Regions from separate parts of the Streptomyces sp. NPDC046939 genome, predicted to be linked through region 1. Evidence: riboswitches for the same ligand, from Rfam matches in the RefSeq annotation. Region 1 holds a riboswitch; the other holds the start of a gene.
The links. A riboswitch is a leader RNA that binds a small molecule or an ion and turns the genes downstream of it on or off. The one in region 1 is predicted to bind thiamine pyrophosphate.
Positions count from the first base shown of each region.

Region 1 (6,998 bases):
GACGCCCAGTTTCGGGTGGTGGTCCAGGGCGTCGAAGTACGGGCCGAAGTCCCAGGTGCGGGCGCACAGGGACGCGCCCTGGCCCGCGGTCGACTCCAGGAGGAGGAACGGGTCGTCTTCGTGGTCCAGCTCGTCCAGGAGCGGGAGCAGGTGGGCGCGGACCTGGGCCAGCGCCACCGAACGGTCGCGGCCGCCCGTCGCCGAACCCGTGTGGACGACCACGCCCAGGGCGCCGATCGCTCGGGCGCGGCGCAGGGAGTGGCGCATCGAGGCGACGCTGTTCTCCACGGTGGCTTCGGTGTGGGAGCCGAAGTTGATCAGGTACGGGGCGTGGACGTAGGCCGGGATGTCCTCGGCGGCGCAGCGGGCGCGGAAGGCGTCGTCCTGCTTCGGGTTGCCGGGGGGTGTGGCCCAGCCGCGCGGGTTGGCGACGAAGACCTGGACGGTCTCGGCCTTGACGTCCTGGGCGTACTGGAGGCCTACGGTGGCCAGGCCGCCGGCGACCGGGACGTGGCCGCCGACGGGATTGCGGGGTCTGCGGGTGTTCACCCTGTCCAGGGTGTCATGGGTTCGGGCCTGCCGGTCACGCGACGAAGGGAGGGTGGCCGTCTGGGCCCTCCTTGGCGGCCATCCGTCTCGCTCCGACAGGTGCGGGGGTGGGTCCGGGGCCGCCCGGGGCATGTCCGTGCTCGCCATCTTGCCGGCATCGCCGCTTGCGTTGGCCGCCCTCACCGCGCGCGCGAGTGCTGCGCGCGCACATACCCCGACCGCCCCCTCCCGTCTCGTACGCGCCTGACCGTTGGCGGTCGTGACGGTCGGCGGCCCGTCCCCCTCGTCTAGTACGCGCCTGACCGCCGGTGGCCGTGACGGCGGGGGTCAGACGTGCACGAGACGAGAGGGGCCAGTCGCCAGCCCCTTTCGTCCTGTACGCGGGTGATCGCCGATGGGGCTAGCGGATCGTGATCTTGATTGTTGAGCCCTTTGGGGCCTTGTCGCCCGGGTTTACCGACTGCTTTTTCACCGTGTCGCCGAAGAGGCCCAGGAGGCCGCGGTCCTCGTCGACCTTGAAGCCGGCGGACTCGAGTGTGTCGTGGGCCTCGTCGACGTTCATGCCCTCTACGTCCGGGACCTCGATCAGCGGGGGGCCCTTCGAGATCGTCAGGGTGACCGTGTCGCCCTCGGAGAGTTGGCCGTCGCTCGGGGACTGGCGGGCCACGTCGCCCTTGTCCTCGTCGGATGTGACGCGGGTGGGGGCGATCTCCGCCTTGAGGCCCGCGTCCTCGAGGTCGGCGACCGCGTCGTCCTCGGACTCGCCCGTGACGTCGGGGACGTCCACGGGGGCGCCCTTGGAGACGACCAGGGCCACCGCGGAACCCGAGGTGCGGGTCGAGTCGGCCTTGGGGTCCGTCCTGATCACGGAGCCCTTGGCGATGTCCTCGCTGAACTCCTTGGTGACCATGCCCGGCTTCAGGCCGCGCTTTTCGAGGTCGCTTCTGGCCGTGGCGAGGCGGGTGCCCTCCAGGTCGGGGATCTTCACCGTCTTGGGGCCCTTGGACACGGTCAGCTTCACCGTGCCGTCGTCGCGGATGCGGGCGTTCGCCTCCGGGTCCGTACTCATGACCGTGCCGCGCTTGTAGGTGTCGCTGTACGCGTAGGTGGTTTTGCCGGCGGGGTGCAGGCCCGCGTCCGTCAGCCGCTTCTTCGCTTCTGCCTCTGTTTTGGCCAGCAGCGGGGGGACCTTCGTGAACTGGCCCGAGTTGATGTACCAGACGCCCGAGCCGATGCCGAGGATCAGGAGCAGCGCGGCGATGATCGCGAACCTGGCGCGCCGGGGTTTGGTTGTGCTGGAGGAGTGGGGTGGCAGTGGGGGTGGGGATTGCAGGCGGCTGGTTCGGGTTTCCGGGGGTGGCTCTACCGCTCGGGGGAGGACGCTTGTGCGGTCCTCCGCTCCCGCGTGCGGCGTCTCGATGGCTTGCGGGGGCGCGGTGTCCAGTTCCGGTTCCGTCAGCGCTGCCCGCGCTTCGCGCGCGTGGGCCAGGAGTTCCACGGCGTCGTGCGGGCGGGCCTGCGGGCTGTGCGCGGTGGCCGTCGCCACCAAGGCGTCCAGCGCCGCCGGCAGGCCGGGCACGGCTGCGGAAGGGGGCGGCACGTCCTCGTGCAGGTGCTTGTAGAGGACCTGGGCCGGGGTGTCGCCGGTGTGCGGCTTGCTGCCCGTCAGCATCTCGTACAGGACCACGCCGGACGCGTAGACGTCCACACCGGGGGTCGCCGTGCCGTCCTCTATCTGCTCCGGGGCCAGGTACGAGACCGTGCCGAGGAGGGTGCCGGTGGTGTTCGTGACCGTGTCCACCGCGCGGACGAGGCCGAAGTCCGCCACCTTCACCCGGCCGTCGTCCCCTATGAGGATGTTCTCCGGCTTCATGTCCCGGTGCACGAAGCCCGCGCGGTGCGCCGCCCCGAGCGCGGCGAGGACCGGCTCCAGGATGTCGAGCGCCGCGCGGGGGCGCAGGGCGCCGCGGTCGCGCAGGACGTCGCGGAGCGTGCAGCCCGCGATGTACTCCATCGCCAGGTAGACGTACGCGCCCTCGGCGCCCTGGTCGAAGACGCCCACGACGTTCGGGTGCGCCAGGCGGGCCACGGACTTCGCCTCGCGGATGAAGCGCTCCACGAACGTCGCGTCCGTGGCGAGGGAGGGGTGCATCACCTTGAGCGCGAGCACGCGGTCCAGGCGGGTGTCCACGGCCCGGTAGACCGTGGCCATCCCGCCGACCGCGATCCGTGCGTCGATGCGGTACCGGCCGTCGAGCACATGCCCGAGCAACGGGTCCTGAAGGGTCGTGTCCACGCAGGCGAGTGTACGAGGGGTGGCTGACAGGGCCGCTTCCCGCTGCGGGACCGGGCCCGGACTGCAGCAGAGCTGTGACCGTCAGAAGGCGGGACGCTCCGGATCGAGGCGTGCGCGGCCCTCCGTGGGGGACGACGCCTCGGCGAAGTGGCGCCTGGGGATGCGGCCCGCACGGTACGCGAGGCGGCCCGCCTCCACCGCGTGCCGCATGCCCTCGGCCATCAGCACGGGTTTCTGCGCCCGGGTCACCGCCGAGGCGAGCATCACGCCCGCGCAGCCCAGTTCCATCGCCAGCGCCACGTCGGAGGCGGTGCCCGCGCCCGCGTCCAGGATCACCGGCACGCGCGCGTGCTCCACGATCAGCTCGAAGTTGTGCGGGTTGCGGATGCCGAGGCCCGAGCCGATGGGGGAGCCGAGCGGCATGATCGCCGCGCAGCCGGCGTCCTCCAGCTTGCGGGCCAGGACCGGGTCGTCGTTCGTGTACGGCAGGACGGTGAAGCCGTCGTCCACCAGGGTCTCCGCGGCTTCCAGCGTCTCGATCGGGTCGGGGAGGAGGGTCCTCTCGTCCGCGATGACCTCCAGTTTGATCAGGCTGGTGCCCAGCGCTTCGCGGGCCAGTCGGGCGGTGAGGACCGCTTCGCCCGCCGTGTAGCAGCCCGCCGTGTTCGGCAGCGCCTGGATGTTCAGCTTCTTCAGGACGGAGAGGACGGAGCCGTGCACGGTCGCGTCCACGCGGCGCATTGCCACGGTGGTGAGTTCGGTGCCGGACGCGGTCAGCGCGCGCTCCAGGATCTCCAGGCTGGGGGCGCCTCCCGTGCCCATGATCAGGCGGGAGGAGTAGGTGGTGTCTCCGAGGACGAAGGCGTCGTCCGCCATGTCAGCCTCCTTGTACTGCGGTGAGGACCTCTACGCGGTCGCCTTCGGTCAGTTCTGTCGCCCGCCACTGGGTGCGGGGTACGACCGTCTCGTTCAGGGCCGCGGCCACGCCGGAGTGCGCGGTGGTGAGCGTCGCCACGAGCGCCTCCAGGGTGGTTCCGGTGGCCACCGCGCGCGGTTCGCCGTTCAGGGACACGTTCATGCGGGCTGCTCCGAGGTGGCCGGGGTGCGGGTGGGGGCGGGGAAGCGGTCCGGGGTGAAGGGGCGGGCCTCCTCCGGCAGTTCGCCCGTCGTCAGGGCGTGGGCCATCGCGTCGCCCGTGACCGGGGTGAGCAGTACGCCGTTGCGGTAGTGACCCGTGGCCAGGAGCAGGCCGGGCAGGGCGGTGGGGCCGAGGAGCGGGGCGTTGTCCGGGGAGCCGGGGCGCAGGCCCGCGCAGGTCTCCGTCAGGGGGAGTTCCGTGATGCCGGGGACCAGTTCGTGGGCGTCGCGCAGGAGTTCGTAGACGCCGCCCGCGGTGACCGTGGTGTCCCAGCCGAGTTCCTCGCTCGTGGCGCCGACGACCAGTTCGCCGTCGACCCTCGGCACCAGGTACAGGTGGTTGCCACGGACCACGGCGCGGATGGTGCGGCTGAGGAACGGCGCGTACCGGGGCGGCACCGTCAGACGGAGGACCTGGCCCTTGACCGGGCGGACCGGTGGCCGGACCTCGTCCGGGACGCCGGGCAGCGAGGCGCTGTGGCTGCCCGCCGCCAGGACCGTCTGGCCGGCCTCCAGCACCGTGCCGTCCGCCAGGGTCACGCCACGCGCCTTGTCGTGGATCACTGAGAGGCGTTCGGCCTTCTGGCGGTGGAAGGTCACCCCCGCCCGCTCACAGGCCGTCACGAGGGCGCTCGCGAGCTTTCTCGGGTCGATCTGGTGGTCCCCGTCGACCCGCAGGCCGCCGCGCACGCCCGGCGCGAGCATCGGCTCCAGGCGGCGGCACTCGCGGCCCGACAGCCACTCGGACTCCAGGCCCGACTTCCGCTGGAAGGCGTGCAGTTCGCGCAGGTGCGCCCGGTCGTCCGCGTCCAGGGCGACCGCGAGGGTGCCGCACGCGCGGTGGCCGAGGTCCTGGCCGGTGGCCTCGGACAGCTCCGCCACGAACCGCGGATAGCGGCGCGCCGACTCGACGTTCAGGGCGAGCAGCGTCTGCTCGCCGTAGTGCAGTTCGGTGACCGCGGCCAGCATCCCGGCCGCCACCTGGGCGGCCCCGCCGCCCGGCGCGGGGTCCACGACCGCGACCGTGAGGCCGCGCTGCGCGGTCCGCCACGCCGTGACGAGACCGATGATGCCGCCCCCGACGACCAGGACGTCGGTTGACTGGGGGATACGCGACATGGGCGTCCAGCCCCTCCCTTCGCCGGCATGACCCGGATCAGGTTCGTACGGTCGGAGGCCGCTCCAGCCTCCCTCTCAGCCCGCTGCGTACGGGCTCCCGCGAGTGCTTTACGTCGGCCACCCTAACCGCCCGGCGCGCTCCTCAGTAAGTACGGTCGTCGGTGCGGACGGCGGCTTGATCGCTAAACCAGTGACACGTGTGCAGGACGTCACGGCGCGGGAGTGGCCCGTGCCGCTGACCGACGCAAGATCGGACGCCTAAGGTGATCCGGTGAGCGAGCAACCGAGCGGCAACGGAACACCTCAGGGGCAGCGGCACGTCGTCATCGTCGGCGCGGGGATGGCCGGTGTGCAGACCGCCGTGGCCCTGCGCGAACAGGGCTTCGCGGGCACCGTCACGCTGATCGGCGCCGAGCCCCATCCGCCCTACGACCGGCCGCCGCTCTCCAAGGCCGTCCTGCTCGGAAAGGCCGAGGGGTCCGCCTTCGACGTGGACTTCGCCGCCCTCGGCGTCACCCTGGAGCTGGGGCGCGAGGTCACCGGTGTGCGACCCGGTGACCATGAACTCGACACCGCCGACGGGGCCGTGTCCTACGACGTCCTCGTCCTTGCCACCGGTGCCGAACCCGTGCGGCTGCCCGGTGCGGACGGCGTTCCCGGCGTCCACCTGCTGCGCACCCTCGACGACGCCGAGAGGCTGCGGCCCGTCCTCGCCGAGCAGCGTGACGTGGTGGTCGTGGGCGCCGGGTGGATCGGCGCCGAGTTCGCCACCGCCGCCCGCGAGGCCGGCTGCCGGGTCACCGTCGTGGAGGCCGCCGAGCGACCGCTGGCCGGGGCGCTGCCCGCCGAGATCGCCGCGCCCATGGCGGCCTGGTACGCGGACGCGGGGGCCCAGTTGCGCACCCACGCGCGCGTGGAGCACGTCGAGCCCGGGTTCGTGGCCCTGGACGACGGGACGCGGCTGCCCGCCGGGGCCGTCGTCGTCGGCATCGGCGCCCGGCCCGCCACCGGGTGGCTCGCCGGGTCCGGCATCGAGCTGGGCGAGCACCGCGAGGTCGTCGCCGATGCCGGGCTGCGCACCTCCGTGGCCGATGTCTACGCCGTCGGGGACTGCTCGTCCTTCCCCTCGGCGCGCTACGGCGAGCGGCTGCTCGTCCACCACTGGGACAACGCCCTGCAAGGGCCCCGGACCGTCGCCGCGAACATCATCGGTGAGACACCGGCCGTGTACGACCCGGTGCCCTACTTCTGGTCGGAGCAGTTCGGGCGGTTCGTGCAGTACGCGGGCCACCACCGCGCCGCCGACACGACCGTGTGGCGCGGGGACCCGGCAGGCGCGGCCTGGTCGGTGTGCTGGCTGCGCGAAGGAGCCCTGGTGGCGGTCCTCGCCGTCGGCAAGCCCCGGGACCTGGCCCAGGGGCGCAAGCTCATCGAGGCCGGCACCGTGCTCGACCCGGAGCTGCTGGCCGACCCCGCCCGGCCGCTGAAGTCCGCCGCGTCCTGATCCCCGTAGGGTGGCGGAAACACCTGGTCAGCCCGGTCCGGCTTTCCGTCTGTCAGTCCGGGATGGCACGCTTGTCCCGTGACCGAGATTGACGCAAAGATCGATGCTCTCGTCCCCGACTGGCTCACCCTTCCCGACATCGCCGAGCGGCTCGGCGTCGAGGTGACGCGTGTGCGCCAGCTGGTGAAGGAGGGCCAGGTGATCGCTGTACGCCGCGGTGAGAACCGGGCGCTGCACGTGCCCGCCGCCTTCATCGACGGCGACAAGATCGTCAAGGGCCTCACCGGCACCTTGACGCTCCTGCGGGACGACGGCTTCAACGACGAAGAGATGCTGGAGTGGCTCTTCACCCCCGACCCGACCCTGCCGGGCACGCCCGCGCAGGCCCTGAGC
Region 1 is NZ_JBEYWV010000056.1:19,482-26,479, forward strand. It holds gene ABZ877_RS38550 (deoxyribonuclease IV) at 1-549, opposite strand, end outside; gene pknB (Stk1 family PASTA domain-containing Ser/Thr kinase) at 950-2,845, opposite strand; gene ABZ877_RS38560 (thiazole synthase) at 2,927-3,721, opposite strand; gene thiS (sulfur carrier protein ThiS) at 3,723-3,923, opposite strand; gene thiO (glycine oxidase ThiO) at 3,920-5,101, opposite strand; TPP riboswitch at 5,099-5,212, opposite strand; gene ABZ877_RS38575 (FAD-dependent oxidoreductase) at 5,442-6,605, shown strand; gene ABZ877_RS38580 (Rv2175c family DNA-binding protein) at 6,684-6,998, shown strand, end outside.

Region 2 (6,998 bases), on a different contig from region 1:
AGCGAAGGAGCGAGGGCAGTGCGAGAGATTTTCGCGGGCATGCCGTGGTGGGTGAAGTGGGTCGCGGTGCCGGTCATCGCTCTGGTCGTGTTCGGCGGGCTGATCGCCAGCGTCGTCGGGTTCGTGATCGGCCTGCTCTTCAAGGTGCTGGTGTTCGCCGCCCTGGTGGGTGGAGTCGTCTACCTCGTGCGGAGGTTCATGGCGGGCTCGTCCTCGCGCAGCGACTGGTGAACAACGGCGGGGCGCGGGGCCCCGTTCGTTGTGGGGTGCGACGGTTCGCTGAAACGGGGGGAGTTTCCGCTCCGGGCGGGCACCCAGCGGTGGCCAACGGTTAGGGTCCGGATTCCGATGCCCCCGATCCCCGCCAGTCCGGGAAGCGCGGGGGACGCACGCGTACCGGGAGTGAACCGTGGCCGATCCCGCATCCGCAGCCCCGCAGACGCTCATCGGCTCCGTCCAGCGCGCCATGCGGCTGCTCGAGGCGGTCGCCTCCCACGGCGAGGGGGCTCCCGCCAAGCAGCTCGCCCGAGAGGCCGGGGTCGCCCTCCCCACGGCCTACCACCTGTTGCGCACGCTGGCCCACGAGGGCTACCTCCGCAAGGACAGGGGTGTCTTCCTGTTCGGGGACGCGATCGAGCGGCTGAGCAGCGGCGCAGCTCAGCAGAATCGTCGCGGCATGATCACTGACGCGCTGCGCCACTGGCGGGACACGCTCGGCGTGCCCGTCTACTTCGCGATCTACCGCGACGGCGAGATCGAGATCGTCTCCGTCGCCGACACCCCGGCCAGCCCCGCCGTCGCCGAGTGGGCCGACTTCGCCGCGACCGGCCACGCGCACGCGATCGGCCAGTGCCTGCTCTCCCAGCTCAGCGAGGAGGCCCGCCGCGACCACCTCGACCGCTACCCGGCCCATGCCCTCACCCCGTACTCGGTTCCGGACAACGAGACCCTGCTGCGCAAGCTGCGGACGGTGGGACGCATGGAACCGCTCATCGAACGCCAGGAGTACGCGCTGGGCACGGCCTGCGCCGCGTTCCCCGTCACCATCGGCTCGACCGCAGCGGCGGTGGCCGTCTCCCTCCCCGCCCATCAGGCGGACAGACTGCTGCCCCTCGCACATCGTTTGCAGGACGAGATCGGCCGTCTCGTAGGGACACTCGCCTTCTCTATCAGCATGTGAAAACTCACTCCTTGTAATCCCCCGTGTACGTTGAGCAAGATGCCAGCAGCGTCAGGATGGTCATTCCTGGCCAATCGACGTCACATTGACGGGGTAGGCGATGCGCGAGTCGGTAGAAGCAGTGCAAGCAGAGGTCATGATGAGCTTCCTCGTCTCCGAGGAGCTCTCGTTCCGCATCCCGGTGGAGCTGCGGTACGAGTCGGCTGATCCGTACGCCGTGCGCCTCACCTTCCATCTCCCCGGCGACGCGCCTGTGACCTGGGCGTTCGGCCGTGAACTCCTGGTCGACGGGGTCAACGGGGCCACGGGCGACGGTGATGTGCGGATCCTGCCCGTGGAGAGCGCGGGAGGCGGCGGCGCCGACGAGCTGCCGACGGAGGTGCACATCCGGCTGCAAGTGGGCGGTGACCACGCCCTGTTCCGGGCCGGGGTCGCCCCGCTGGTGGCGTTCCTCGACCGTACGGACAAGCTCGTCCCCCTCGGTCAGGAGCAGTCCCTGGCCGACTACGAGGCCGAACTCGACGAGGCGCTCGACCGGATCCTCGCCGAGGAGCAGAACGCGGGTTGATCAACCAGCAGTTGACGATGTGACGTTTGTGCGGCGCGGTGCACCCGAGCCGTTCCGCGCCGCTCAGCGCTTGCGTCGTCGACCGCCGCCACCACGTCCAGGAGCGGTCCGCGCGGGCCGCCCGCCGGACGTCGGACGGTCGGCGGAGACCACCAGTGCGGCCAGCGCGGTCGTCACCGGCACCGCCGCCACCAAGCCGATCGAACCGACCAGCGTGCGCACGATCTCCTCGGCCACCAGCTCACTGGTGGCCACGTCGACGACGCTGCTCTGCGCGATCGAGAAGAGCAGGAGCAGCGGCAGCGCCGCGCCCGCGTACGCGAGGACCAGGGTGTTGACGACGGACGCGATGTGGTCGCGGCCGATCCTGATGCCCGCCCGGTACAGGCCGCGCCAGCCCATCGTCGGGTTGGCCTCGTGCAGCTCCCACACCGCCGACGTCTGCGTGACCGTCACGTCGTCCAGCACGCCCAGCGACCCGATGATGACGCCGGCGAGCAGCAGGCCGCTCATGTCGATGTCCGGGTACAGGCCGTGGATCAGGCCGGTGTTGTCGTCCGTGTTGCCCGTCAGGGCGGCCCAGCCGATGAAGAGCGATCCCAGCACGCCGATGAGCAGCAGTGACACGAGGGTGCCGAGGACGGCGACCGATGTACGGGCCGTCAGCCCGTGGCACATGTAGAGCGCGATCAGCATGATGGCGCTCGCCCCGACGACGGCCACGACCAGCGGGTTCGAGCCCTGGAGGATCGCCGGGAGGATGAACAGCGTCAGCACCAGGAAGCTGACCGCGAGCGCGACCAGCGCCATGACGCCGCGCATGCGGCCCACCACGACGACCACCAGGGCGAAGATCCCGGCGAGCAGCGCCATGGGGATCTTGCGGTCCACATCGGTGACCGAGTACTGCAACTCCCTGGGCGCGTCCGGCGCGTAGGCGACGATCACCTTCTGGCCCTCGCGCAGTTGCCGTGGCGAGTCCGGCTGGATGATCTCCGTGAACGTACGACCCGTGTCCTTGCCGGTGGCGACCCGGATCGTCGCCTTCTCGCAGGTACCGGAGGCCCGGCCCTGCGTCGGCGCACCCGACGGGTCCTGGGTGGCGGAGCCCGCCGCGTTCACGGACTTGCAGTCCACCTTCTCGACCCGGGCGACGGTGGCCTGCTGCGTCTGGCGGTCGAAGCCGACACCGGTGCGCTCGTGGTCGGGGGCCCCGCCCGGCCACAGCACCACGAGGCCGACGACGACGGCGACGGAGAACGGCACCAGGATCGCCGCGATGACCTTGCGCAGGTGCTGTGAGACGGGCGTGGCGGGCCCATGACTGTGCGAGTGGCCGTGTCCGCCCGGGCCGTGCCCTGACCCTGAGGGGCCGGGCCCATGCGGCGGTTGGGGCGGCGGAGGCGGGGGCTGCTGCGTCGTGGTCACCGCCCGATCATCGCAAGAGCGACAGGGGCCCTCTGTTCAACGCGTCCGAACTGCCGCTAGCGTGGAGGCACCTTTGCACACGCGGGAGCTCGGAGCACCGGGCTGAGAGGGCGCTGACCTTCGTCCATGCGTGTTTCACGTGAAACAGCGTGAAACACCGCCGACGAACACCGCTGCGTCGACCGCCGAACCTGTTACCGGGTAATGCCGGCGTAGGGAGTAGGTCTCATGACCACAACGGACACACGCACGCCTGCCTCCAACGGCTCTGAGCCGGAGGCCGGGAAGTCCATCGGCTGGCACAAGGGGTACATCCAGGGCTCACGCCCGGACCTCAAGGTGCCGGTCCGACAGGTGCATCTCACCAACGGCCAGGCCGTCACGCTGTACGACACCTCCGGCCCGTACACCGATCCGACCGTCGACACCGATGTGCGCAGGGGGCTCGCACCGCTCCGGGAGAACTGGATCATCGCCCGCGGCGACACCGAGGAGTACGCGGGCCGCCCCGCCCGCCCCGAGGACGACGGCATCAAGCACACCTCGCCACGCGGCGGTCTGCGCAACCTCGACGCGGTCTTCCCCGGCCGCCCCCGCCAGCCGCGCCGCAGCAGGACCGGCGAGCCCGTGACCCAGCTCGCGTACGCCAGGCGGGGCGAGATCACCCCGGAGATGGAGTACGTGGCCATCCGGGAGAACGTCGCACCCGAGACCGTCCGCGAGGAGATCGCGGCGGGCCGCGCGGTGCTGCCCGCCAACGTGAACCACCCGGAGATCGAGCCGATGATCATCGGCAAGCGGTTCCTGGTGAAGGTCAACGCCAACATCGGCAACTCCGCCGTCACCTCGTCCATCGAGGAGGAGGTGGAGAAGATGACGTGGGCGACCCGCTGGGGCGCCGACACCGTCATGGACCTCTCCACCGGCCGCAACATCCACACCACCCGCGAATGGGTCCTGCGCAACTCCCCCGTCCCCATCGGCACGGTGCCGCTCTACCAGGCCCTCGAAAAGGTCGACGGCAAGGCCGAGGAGCTGACCTGGGAGATCTACAAGGACACCGTCATCGAGCAGGCCGAGCAGGGCGTGGACTACATGACGGTGCACGCCGGCGTCCGGCTCCCGTACGTCCCGCTGACCGCCAACCGCAAGACCGGCATCGTCTCGCGCGGCGGTTCGATCATGGCGGCCTGGTGCCTCGCCCACCACAAGGAGAGCTTCCTCTACGAGCACTTCGAGGAGCTCTGCGAGATCCTCGCGGCGTACGACGTCACGTACTCGCTCGGCGACGGGCTGCGCCCCGGCTCCATCGCGGACGCCAACGACGAGGCCCAGTTCGCGGAGCTCAGGACGCTCGGGGAGCTCAACTCGATCGCCAAGCGGCACGGCGTCCAGACCATGATCGAAGGCCCGGGCCATGTCCCGATGCACAAGATCAAGGAGAACATCGACCTCCAGCAGGAGATCTGCGAGGAGGCCCCGTTCTACACGCTCGGTCCGCTGACCACGGACGTGGCGCCCGCGTACGACCACATCACGTCCGGGATCGGGGCCGCGATGATCGCCTGGTGGGGCACGGCGATGCTCTGCTACGTCACGCCCAAGGAGCACCTCGGCCTGCCCAACCGCGACGACGTGAAGACCGGCGTCATCACGTACAAGATCGCGGCGCACGCGGCGGACCTCGCCAAGGGGCACCCGGGCGCGCAGGACTGGGACGACGCGCTCTCGGACGCCCGCTTCGAGTTCCGCTGGGAGGACCAGTTCAACCTGGCGCTCGACCCGGACACGGCACGGGAGTTCCACGACGAGACACTCCCCGCCGAACCGGCGAAGACGGCGCACTTCTGCTCCATGTGCGGCCCGAAGTTCTGCTCGATGAAGATCTCGCAGGACATCCGCCGCGAGCACGGCACCACGCGGGCCGAGGTCGAGGCCGGCATGGAACAGAAGTCGAAGGAGTTCGCCGAGGCGGGCAACCGCGTCTATCTGCCGCTCGCCGACTGACCGGCGTCCGCGCATGACGACGGGCTCGGGGCCGCCACCGTGCGCCCCGAGCCCTGTACCCCGGTCTCAGTCCGGCTGGTGCTCGGGGCCCCCGAAGTCCGGGCTCGAGAAATCCGGGCTGGAGAACCCGGCACGCTGCCCCGTGGCGGTGCCGCCGCCGTCGGGGCTGCTGAACCCGGGCCTGTTGTAGCCGAGCTGCGGCATGCGGCCGGTGGAGCCGCCGCCACCGCTCAGCGAACCGCCGCCGAGGGCGGTCCGTTCCTGCGCGTCCCGCAGGAACGGCAGGATGCCCCGCTCGAGGAGCGCCTCGCCCCAGGCTTCCCTGGCGCGCCTCACCTCTTCGCTGGCCTCGCCGTACGCGCCTGCGTGGAGCGACGTCGATCCGTTGCGCAGGGCCGTCAGGAGCAGGCAGACCGCGGCGACGAGGATGCCCGCCGCGGTGAGCGCGCCGAAGACCCAGCCGACGGACAGCAGGGTGTCGGCGAAGTCCGGTGGCGGGTTGAGCATCTTCAGGATGTAGCCGACCAGCAGGAAGATGGCGGCCGCCGTCCCGGCGAGGACCGGGGCGAGCACGACGGCGACCGCGGCGACACCGGGCCCCGTGGTCTCCGCGACCTCACCCACCGTGGCGGCGAAGCCGAGGGAGCTGCCGCCGGACTCGGACGAGCTGGAGGTGCCTCCTTCACGTAGCGGACGGACGGGCTGCGGAGCGGAGCGCAGCTCGTCACGGACCTTGGTGTAGTGCTCGTACTCGGTGGCCGCCGCCGTGCTGATCAGTGCGGCGGCGTTCAACGCCATGGTGCGCAGTTGTTCGGGGTTGAGCCGCTGGCCCACGGCGGCGAGTTCAGGCCGGTTGGGTGCGGTACGCAGCGCCTCATCGAGGATCCGCTCGAACTCGGGGCGGTCCTCGTTCAGCAAATGCGGAGCGCTGTTCATGTGCATCCCCCGATGCTCCGTAGGGCTTGGTGGCCCGCATGGTTACGAGCCGTCGGGCAGAAACGGAGGGGAGCCTGCTACGGATACGCCGATGGTAGAGCGGTCACAGCACGCCGTGACAGGGAGTTTTCGAAATTCGCCCCCGCGCGCGCGACGCTCCGTCCACGGCGCCTGCCCAGAGAACTAGCGGTCAAGCATGGGGAGTTGCTGGACCAGCAGCTTTCCGGCCATGGTGACGCCACCGTCCATGGCGATGGCGAGCCCACCCGCGTAGACATGAGGCCCTTCGACCACGGGACCGCTCTCCTCGCCGTCGGCGTCCTCGGTGCCGACCTCGCCGAGGAGGTACGGGATGGGGCTGTGGCCGTGCACGACGCGCGAGCCGCCGTAGGTGCCGAGGAGTTCGCGTACGGCACCGGGGCCCGACTCCTCGTCGCGGAACGCGAAGCGCTTGGTCAGCTTGCGGAACACGTCCCAGCACTCGTCCGCGTCATTGCGCGTGAGGGTCTCGCGGACCGTGTCGTTGACCGCCTCGATGGAGTCGCCGTAGTCCAGGTACGCGGTGGTGTCCGAGTGCATGAGCAGGTGGTCGTCCTCGATCTCGATCGCGTCGAGCCGGGACATCCACTGCAGATGCACGTCCTGGAGGCGGTCCATGTCCGACTTCTGCCCGCCGTTGAGCAGCCAGGCCGCCTGGAAGGTGGCGGTGCCCGCGCCGGAGTTGACCGGCGTGTCGCCGAACCGCTTCGCGCCGAGGAGCAGGAGCTCGTGGTTGCCCATCAGCGCCTTGCAGTAGCCGCCCGCGGCGGCCGCCTCGGCGCTGAGCCGCATCACGAGGTCGATGACGCCGATGCCGTCGGGTCCCCGGTCGGTGAAGTC
Region 2 is NZ_JBEYWV010000023.1:68,589-75,586, forward strand. It holds gene ABZ877_RS24625 (DUF5326 family protein) at 19-231, shown strand; gene ABZ877_RS24630 (helix-turn-helix domain-containing protein) at 410-1,180, shown strand; gene ABZ877_RS24635 (SsgA family sporulation/cell division regulator) at 1,281-1,748, shown strand; gene ABZ877_RS24640 (YibE/F family protein) at 1,812-3,176, opposite strand; TPP riboswitch at 3,248-3,412, shown strand; gene thiC (phosphomethylpyrimidine synthase ThiC) at 3,405-5,183, shown strand; gene ABZ877_RS24650 (hypothetical protein) at 5,250-6,125, opposite strand; gene ABZ877_RS24655 (metallophosphoesterase) at 6,303-6,998, opposite strand, start outside.
Region 2: another riboswitch for thiamine pyrophosphate. It lies ahead of thiC (phosphomethylpyrimidine synthase ThiC); the one in region 1 lies ahead of thiO (glycine oxidase ThiO).